Regions from separate parts of the Mesorhizobium sp. M7A.F.Ca.ET.027.02.1.1 genome, predicted to be linked through region 1. Evidence: riboswitches for the same ligand, from Rfam matches in the RefSeq annotation. Region 1 holds a riboswitch; the other holds the start of a gene.

What was found. Region 1 has a riboswitch for cobalamin ahead of EN749_RS12650 (aromatic ring-hydroxylating dioxygenase subunit alpha). Riboswitches for the same ligand answer to the same signal wherever they lie in the genome.
Region 2: linked by a shared signal. The riboswitch ahead of bluB (5,6-dimethylbenzimidazole synthase) and the one ahead of EN749_RS12650 (aromatic ring-hydroxylating dioxygenase subunit alpha) in region 1 are both predicted to bind cobalamin.

Annotation. Positions count from the first base shown of each region.
Region 1 covers NZ_RZOL01000088.1:139-4,463, forward strand. The annotation lists gene EN749_RS12635 (DUF680 domain-containing protein) at 1-161, opposite strand, end outside; gene EN749_RS12640 (DUF680 domain-containing protein) at 229-429, opposite strand; gene EN749_RS12645 (DUF680 domain-containing protein) at 516-713, opposite strand; cobalamin riboswitch at 1,220-1,422, shown strand; gene EN749_RS12650 (aromatic ring-hydroxylating dioxygenase subunit alpha) at 1,537-2,784, shown strand; gene EN749_RS12655 (hybrid-cluster NAD(P)-dependent oxidoreductase) at 2,810-3,910, shown strand; gene EN749_RS12660 (PqqD family protein) at 4,041-4,325, shown strand, end outside.
Region 2 covers NZ_RZOL01000045.1:6,735-11,059, forward strand. The annotation lists gene EN749_RS07960 (TetR/AcrR family transcriptional regulator) at 1-591, shown strand, start outside; gene EN749_RS07965 (hypothetical protein) at 879-1,862, shown strand; partial or broken gene bluB (5,6-dimethylbenzimidazole synthase) at 1,985-2,659, opposite strand; cobalamin riboswitch at 2,662-2,843, opposite strand; gene EN749_RS07975 (histone deacetylase family protein) at 2,965-3,891, shown strand; gene EN749_RS07980 (exodeoxyribonuclease VII small subunit) at 3,895-4,146, shown strand; gene EN749_RS07985 (DUF2277 domain-containing protein) at 4,258-4,325, shown strand, end outside.

The DNA.
Region 1 (4,325 bases):
TCGACGAGGCCACCGCTGTTGCGGACCGAGCTCGTATGCGCGCTGTCAACCGAGGTAACCGCAGGCTGGTTGGCGCCGTTGGAGCCAAAGTTGTCGCTGCCGGCGAAGGCACTGCCGGTGATGGCCAGAACGGCGGCGGCAGCAATAAGGATCTTGTTCATTTTAGTCTCCTGAATTCTGGATTTCGCCAGACGGCAGACACAGCTGCCGTCGCTTGCGAAATTGGTTTTAGCGACCGAAGAGGTTACGGTCGCTGCCCTGAGCGGGTGTCTGGGCAGCCGGTTCCGAGGTCTTGGTGGAAGCCGTGTACGACTGGTCCACAGCGGCGGCAGGCTGGTTGGCGCCGTTCGAACCGTAGTTGTCGCTGCCCGCGAAAGCGCTGCCGGTGATGGCCAGAACGGCGGCGGCAGCAATGAGGATCTTGTTCATCTTAAATACTCCTGAATGTCTGAATTTCGAATGTCTGAATTTCGCCAGGGCAGCGGGCGGGCCCGCCGTCGACTGGGAATCGGCTGTTAGTTGTTGCCGAAGAGGTTGTGGTCAGCACCCTGGGCAGGCGCCTGAGCAGCCGGTTCCGACTTCTTGGTCGAAGCGGTGTACGAGCTGTCGACAGCAGTGGCTGCCGCGGCGTTCGAACCGTAGTGGTCGCTACCAGCGAAGGCGCTGCCGGAAATGGCCAGAAGGGCTGCGGCAGTGAGAATGATCTTTTTCATTTTTGTACTCCAGTATCGTCTTTTTCCGTCCGTCTAGCGGCGTGTCTTGGAAATGAAATCGCGTCGTTCGGACAGCCCCGATGTGGGAGGGCAACCCCGCCTTTTCCAATCACGAAGTTGTTCCGTGTGGACCATGAATCCACACCTTGAAATTGTGCCAGGGGAATCTAGAGATACATTTTTCCTGTCTATATCAGCATGTTAAGTTTAACCATCCGATGGATCACTGACTGTTTCAAACTCGGCGTTCACACCGTCCTGCACGCACCGTCAACAGAAACGAACCGTTCGGTTCGATTTTAGGTCAAGCTAATAGTCACTTTTCGAAACCGTTAACCTTTTTTGACCCCCGCCAAGGGTCGGACTCGGGAAGATCGCAGCCGGCAAATGGCGGCCCGGGAGGCGGGATTTCGGCCCGCGACGATCTGCGGTGACGTTTCGCATGCCGTGTCGCGCCGCATGGATACGATGTCGTTTTCATGCCGACGGCGCGCCAGCGATCGTGGTTAGATCATACCATCTCAGGTGCCGCTTCGTGACGACGAGGCGGAGAATTGGGAAGCCGGTCAGAATCCGGCGCTGCCCCCGCAACGGTGGTGGAGTTCAAGTCGCAACGGGAGACCACTGGGCAACTGCCTGGGAAGGTGTCGCGATGGTCCGCAAGGACAACTCCAGAGCCCGGAAACCAGCCCGAGATTTTTAGACTCGACTGATCGCGGTGGGCGGTCAAGAGGTGGATAGCGCATGTCCGGCACCTAGCCGGCCTGCGTTTCAATCCTTCCTCCATCACCACCAGTTCAGTCCTTAGAAACGAGGACAGGACATGGATACCCGCAACGACATGCTGAGGCTCCTGAAGGGGCGCCGGCAAGGCTTTTCGCTGGAGCAGCCCTTCTACACCGATCCAGACTACTTCAAGCTCGACATGGAGCTGATCTGGTATCGCGACTGGCTGTTCATCGGCCATGATTGCGAACTGCCGAAGCCGGGCAGCTACATCACCGTGCAGATCGGCGACTATCCGGTCGTCCTTGTCCGCGACCAGCAAGGCAAGATCAACGCCTTCCACAATTCCTGCCGCCATCGCGGCAGCCGCGTGTGCAACACGGAGAAGGGTACGGCGGCAAAGCTCGTCTGCCCCTATCATCAGTGGACCTATGAGTTGGACGGCCGCCTGCTGTTTGCCCGCCAGATGGCCGACGGTTTCGACAAGAGTGATTTCGGCCTGAAGCCGGTCGCCTGCGAGAGCGTCGGCGGCTACATCTTCATCTGCCTGGCCAAGGAACCGGCGGATTTCACGCCGATGCGGGCGATGATCGAACCCTATCTTTTGCCGCACCGGTTGCGTGAGGCAAAGATCGCCTTTGAGAGCACGATCATCGAGAAGGGCAACTGGAAGCTGGTCTGGGAAAACAACCGCGAGTGCTACCACTGCGTCGCCAATCACCCTGAGCTGTGCAAGACCTTCCCCGAGGCGCCGACCGTGACCGGCGTCAACGGCGCCGACAGCGACCCCGAGATGGTCGCGCACTGGGCCAAATGCGAGGCCGCTGGCTTGCCGAGCAAATTCCGCATCGATCCGGCAGGGCAGTACCGCGCCACCCGCGCGCCGCTGCTGCGCGATGCCGTCAGCTACACCATGACGGGAAAACGGGCGGTGAAGAACAACCTGTCCGACAGCGTTTCAACCGACCGCATCGGTTCCTTGCTGCTTTATCATTATCCGACAACCTGGAACCATATCCTCGGCGACCATGCCGTCACCTTCCGCGTGCTGCCGATCAGTGCCACGGAAACCGCGGTGACGACGAAATGGCTCGTCCACAAGGATGCGGTCGAAGGCATCGACTACGACCTCGCTGAGCTCACCCATGTCTGGACCGAGACCAACGACCAGGACCGCCGCATCGTCGAGGAAAACGCCTTCGGCATCCTGTCGCCGGCCTACGAACCAGGCCCCTATTCGGAGCTGCATGAGGGCGGCGTGATCCAGTTCGTCGAGTGGTACGCGTCGTTCATCGGGCCGCGCCTTGCCGAAGGCGGCCGGCCGGCCCTGCGCAGCGTCGCCTAGCTCAGGGGACAAGAGGATGAATGCGATGACGGACCTTGGCCTCTATCGCCATCTCGACCAGATGACGCCCTGGAACGACCGGCTGCAGGTGCTGGAAGTGATCGGCGTCAGCGACGAAGCGCCGGACGTGAAGACCTTCACCTTCCGCTCCGACAACCAGACCTGGTTCCGCTACAAGCCGGGCCAGTTCGTGACGCTGGAACTGCCGACATCGGAGGGGCCGCTGATGCGCACCTACACGCTGTCGTCCTCGCCGTCGCGGCCGTTCTCGATCGCGGTGACGGTCAAGGCGCAGGCAGGCAGCACCGGCACGCGCTGGATGTTCGACCATCTGACGCCGGGCTCGCACGTCAAGGCCTATGGGCCGACCGGTGATTTTTCGCTGCACAGCCACCCGGCGGCCAAATATCTGTTCATTTCGGCGGGCTCCGGCGTGACGCCGATGATGTCGATGCTGCGTTGGTTGAACGACTGTGCGCCATGGACAGATGTCGGCTTCGTCAACTGTGCGCGCCGCCCGGAAGAGATCATTTTCCGCAAGGAACTCGAGCTGCTCGGCAGCCGCATGCCCGGCCTGTCGCTCGGCTTCATGATCGAGGAGCGGTCGAGCCGCGAGGGCTGGTTCGGCCATATGGGCCGCATCGACGCGATCCGGCTGCCATTGCTGGCGCCCGATTTCCGCGAGCGCGAGATTTTCTGCTGCGGCCCCGATCCCTTCATGCGCGCCGTGCGCGGCATGCTGGACGCCGCCGGCTTCGACATGGCGAAATACCATCAGGAAAGCTTTGCTGCGCCTGCCGTGGAGGAGATCCCGGCGCCGTTCTCGCCGCCGGCGGAGGACGGCGCTGCTGCTGCCGTCGAGGCCGTGACACCGATCCGGTTTTCGCTTTCCGATGTCGATGCCGAATGCGTCGCCGGCCAGACCGTGCTGCAGACGGCACGCGCCTCTGGGGTGCGGATTCCCGCCGCCTGCGAGTTCGGCCTGTGCGGCACCTGCAAGGTGAGGAAGGTCGCGGGCGATGTCGAGATGAGTCACAATGGCGGCATCCTCGATCACGAAATCGAGGACGGCTTTATCCTCGCCTGTTGCTCGAAGCCGCTTTCTGCGCTTGAAATCGAAGCGTGACCGGCTGCGCTCGCCCCCAAGCCTGCGCCATCTTGCCAAAAACCCTGCAAATGGTTAGACGCCTGCAACGGTGGGGTTGACCGTAAGGCCCGAAGATCATCTCCGCGGCCTGCTCGGCGGGGGAGCAAACATGCGACAATCCGGCATCTATGCCATTGCCAGCAAGGATATCGTCTTTGAATCCTTCGACGGCGAAGCCGTCGTTCTTGACCTGACCACGGGCAAATATTTCGGCTTCTCTGATTCAGGCAGCAGACTTTGGGATGCACTGTCGTCCGGCGTGCCTGCCTCCGAACTGGTCGGCGCCACGACCGGCATTGGCGCCCTCGATGCCGCCGCGATTGACGGCTTTGTTTCACAATTGCTCGAATTCGGTTTGCTGGCGGCCGTAACCGATGGCGTGGCAAGACCGGCT
Region 2 (4,325 bases), on a different contig from region 1:
GAGATGATCGCCGAGACGCGCGCCAAGCTGATCGCGGCGGCCCGTCATGCCTTCGGCACAACAGGCTATGCGGAAGCCTCGATGGATGATTTCACCGCTTCGGCCGGGCTGACGCGCGGCGCGCTCTATCATCATTTCGGCGACAAGAAGGGGCTGCTGCAGGCGGTCATAGCCCAGATTGACGGCGAGATGGCGGCGCGCATCAATGAGGTCGCGTCGAGAGCGCCGACCCGTTGGCAACATTTCGTCGACGAGTGCTCGACCTATATCGAGATGGCGCTGGAGCCGGAAATCCAGCGCATCATGTTCCGGGATGGCCCGGCCGTGCTGGGGGATCCAGCGCAATGGCCGAATTGCAGTGCGTGCATCGCTTCAATGACCGACCATCTGACCGCGCTGCAGGAGGAGGGGGTCGTTGTCTCCAGCCTCGACCCCGAGACGGCCTCGCGACTGATCAACGGAGCGAGCAGCCAGGCAGCGCAACGGATCGCCAATTCGAGCGACCCCGAAGCGACGTCGAAGAAGGTGGTGACGGCGTTCAAGCAACTGCTCGAAGGCCTGCTCAAGAAGCCGGATCCGCAGTCGAATTGAAGTTCTCACCGGAGCTTTCGTGCCGGCAGCTGTTCACGATAGGAATTTTTTCTTGACCCGGTGACCTCAGCTAAGGTACATATTCGTCCATGGTGCTGATTTGCGCCAGTGACCCGCCGCACAGGCGGGTTTTTCGTTTGATGCTCCGTCAGCCTACGCGCCGGCGAAGGCTCCGAAGAAACCCGTTAGCCCGAATTCGTTGCCCTTTGGCGTCAGGGCCGGCAATTGACAATCGCCGGGTTGAGTCCATCCTCTTCCACCATCTCTGAGGCGGAGATTCGGGGCACATGTGGGATTTTGAGATCGGCCGGTCGGTGTCCATCATGATGCGGACCTGGCCGTTCATCGTCTTTCGCATGATCGTCTATTTCGGCATCACGCTGGCCTACATTATGGCGACGGGCACCGGCGCCTCGGTCGGCTATGGCGTCGGCCATATCTCCACTGATCCCGACGGGCCCATGTCCTTTGCCCTGTGGGGCGGCGTGGTCGGGTTTGGCCTCGTCTCGATCGCTGTGTATTGGATCCGCGAATACATCCTCTATGTCGTCAAGGCCGGCCACATCGCCGTCATGGTTCATCTGATCGACGGCCGCGACATTCCCGGCGGTCAGGACCAGATCGCCTATGCCAGGGATATCGTGACCCAGCGTTTCGCCGAGGCCAACATCCTTTTCGTCGTCGACCAACTCGTCAAGGGCGCCATCCGCGCCATCACCGGCCTGCTCGGCGGCATCGCCGCCTTCCTGCCGATACCGGGCCTGAGCGGCCTGGTCTCCTTCATCAACACGGTGATCCGCCTGTCGCTGACCTATGTCGACGAGATCATCCTCGGCTACAACATCCGCATCAATTCAGCCTCGCCCTTCGAGACGGCGCGCCAGGGCGTCGTGCTCTATGCCCAGAACGGCAAGGTCATGGTCAAGAACGCCGTCTGGCTGGCGGTCATCATGTGGGGCGTGTCGTTCATCATCTTTCTGATGATGCTGGCGCCTGCCGGCGCGATTCTGTTCCTGATGCCTGGCCAGCTCGCCGGCTGGGCTTTTGTGCTCGCCATCGTCTTCGCCTGGGCATTCAAGGCGGCGTTCATTGAACCCTTCGCCATCGCCTGCCTGATGCAGGTCTATTTCAAGACCATCGCGGGCCAGGTGCCGGATCCGGCCTGGGACGCCCGGCTGGCCGAGGCGTCGTCGAAGTTCAGGGAGCTCAAGGACAAGGCGCTCGCCTCCTTCGGCGGTTCGCGCTGGGCTACGGCCGGCGCCACACCCTGATCGGCCGGGCGGGTGATGTCTGGTGAGGCAGAAACGGTGTTGAGGCGCGCCACGGTGGATTTGAGCTGTGTCTCGCCTTGCCCGGAAAAGGTCTCGCTCATGATCAGCTCCGGCAGCGGCAGCCGCCGTCCCCAGCCATGCGTTTCAAGGTCCGGTTTGGGAGCGAACTCGGAAACACGGCCCACGCAGAGATAGGCGATCGGCGTTACGTGGTCCGGAATGGCCAACAGCCGCTTTAGCGCCTGCGCTTCGATGATGCTGACCCAGCCTACACCGACGCCCTCGGCACGCGCGGCCAGCCAGAAATTCTGCACCGCGCAGACGGTGCTGTAGAGATCCATCTCCGGATTGTGCCAGCGTCCCAGCGGCGAACCCTTCGAGCGCTGCCGGTCGCAGGTGATGCAGATGTTGAGCGCGCTTTCGCAGATGCCTTCCAGCTTGAGCTTGCGGTAGAGTTCCTGCCGCTCTTCGTCGATCGCCGGCAGTTCCTGCTCGCGCGCGGCCAGGAACAGGTCGCGCACCTCCGCCCGTCGCTCGATGTCACGAATGACAATGAAATTCCATGGCTGCATGAAGCCGACCGATGGCGCGTGATGGGCAGCAAGCAGCAGCCGCGCCAGCACGTCGTCATCGATCGCGGTGGGCAGGAAATGGCTGCGCACGTCGCGCCGTGTGAACATGGCGCGATAGACCGCATCGCGCGCACTCTGGTCAAATCCGTCGCCAACAGCAGCGGTCAGGTGTTCCGGCATCGCTTGTCCCCTTGCGATTGCAATTGATATCATCCGCCTGACCATGCGGATGACGATGCCTGCCAGGCCGGTCTTCTGGCTCGGGATCAACCCGCGTCCGGTGCCTTCCCGTCATCGACAGTGGCATTTTACCGGCGCGGTCCCCCTCACAGCGTTGGGCACGCCACGGAATTCAACCGTGTTCCCGATTCTCCCGCTTGCGGCGGGCACCAGGCAGTACCAAAAACCTTACGCCGAAGTGCTGAGGACGCCAATGCTTGCAGCGACGCGAATGGACGCAGTCGCGATTTTCCCCAGTCATCGGCCGCCCGTGCATGGCCTTTGTCGATCCGGGTCACTAGATTAGGACGATGACCACCCGTCTCTACACCCATCCGATCTTCCTCGAGCATCTCACGCCGCCCGGACATCCCGAGCGGCCCGACCGCTTGCGTGCCATCGAGCGCGTGCTCGATGAGGAAGCCTTTGCCGGGCTCGATCGTATCCAGGCGCCGGAAGGCGACGAGGCCACCATCCTCTACGCGCATCCCGCCGATTTCGTCGCCCGCGTGCGCGCCGCCATTCCCGACGAGGGGATTGCCCGCATCGATGCCGACACCACTGCCAGTCCGAAGAGCTGGCAAGCGGCGATCACCGCGATCGGCGCCGCCAACGCCGCCGTCGATGACGTCTTTTCGGGCCGCGCCGACAACGTCTTCGTCGCCGCCCGGCCGCCCGGCCATCATGCCGAAAAGACCACGGCCATGGGCTTCTGCCTGTTCAACACGGCGGCGATCGCGGCGCGTTATGCGCAGAAGAAACACGGTGTCGAACGCGTTGCCATCGTCGACTGGGACGTGCATCACGGCAATGGCACGCAGGACATTTTCTGGGACGATCCGTCGGTGCTCTATTGCTCGACACACCAGATGCCGCTTTATCCCGGCACCGGAGCGAAGAACGAAACGGGCGCCGGCAACATCGTCAACGCGCCGCTGGCGCCGCAGACTGGCAGCGAGGTGTTTCGCGATGCCTTCCTGTCGCGCGTCCTGCCCGCGCTCGACAATTTCGCGCCCGACCTGATTATCATTTCGGCGGGGTTCGACGCGCACCACCGCGATCCGCTGGCCGAGATCAATCTGACCGAGGATGATTTCGATTGGGCGACCGGCCAACTGATGCAGCGCGCGGCACGCCACAGCGGCAACCGGCTCGTCAGCCTGCTCGAGGGCGGCTACGATCTGCAGGGATTGGCATTTTCGGTCGCCGCCCATGTCGGGCGACTGATGAAAGGATGAATGATGGCCGATGAGACCAACGAAGACGTCAAGGCGATGAGCTTCGAGCAGGCACTCGATGCGCTGGAGAAGATCGTCGATGATCTGGAGCGTGGCGACGTGCCGCTCGACCAGTCGATCAAGATCTATGAACGTGGCGAGGCGCTGAAGGCGCATTGCGACCGGCTGCTGAAGGCCGCCGAGGACAAGGTCGAGAAGATCAGGCTGTCGCGCGACGGCAAGCCGGTCGGAACGGAGCCGCTCGACGCGGATTGAGGCCCGGTCCGAACGATGGCCTCGCCTCACCGGTTTTTGGACATGATCATGATCGAGGATATAACTCGTCCCAATTGAAAGAGCTCAAGGACAAGAGGAGATACGGAAGCGATGTGCAGAAACATCAAGACCCTGTTCAATTTTGATCCGCCGGCAACCCCTGACGAGGTGCGCGACGC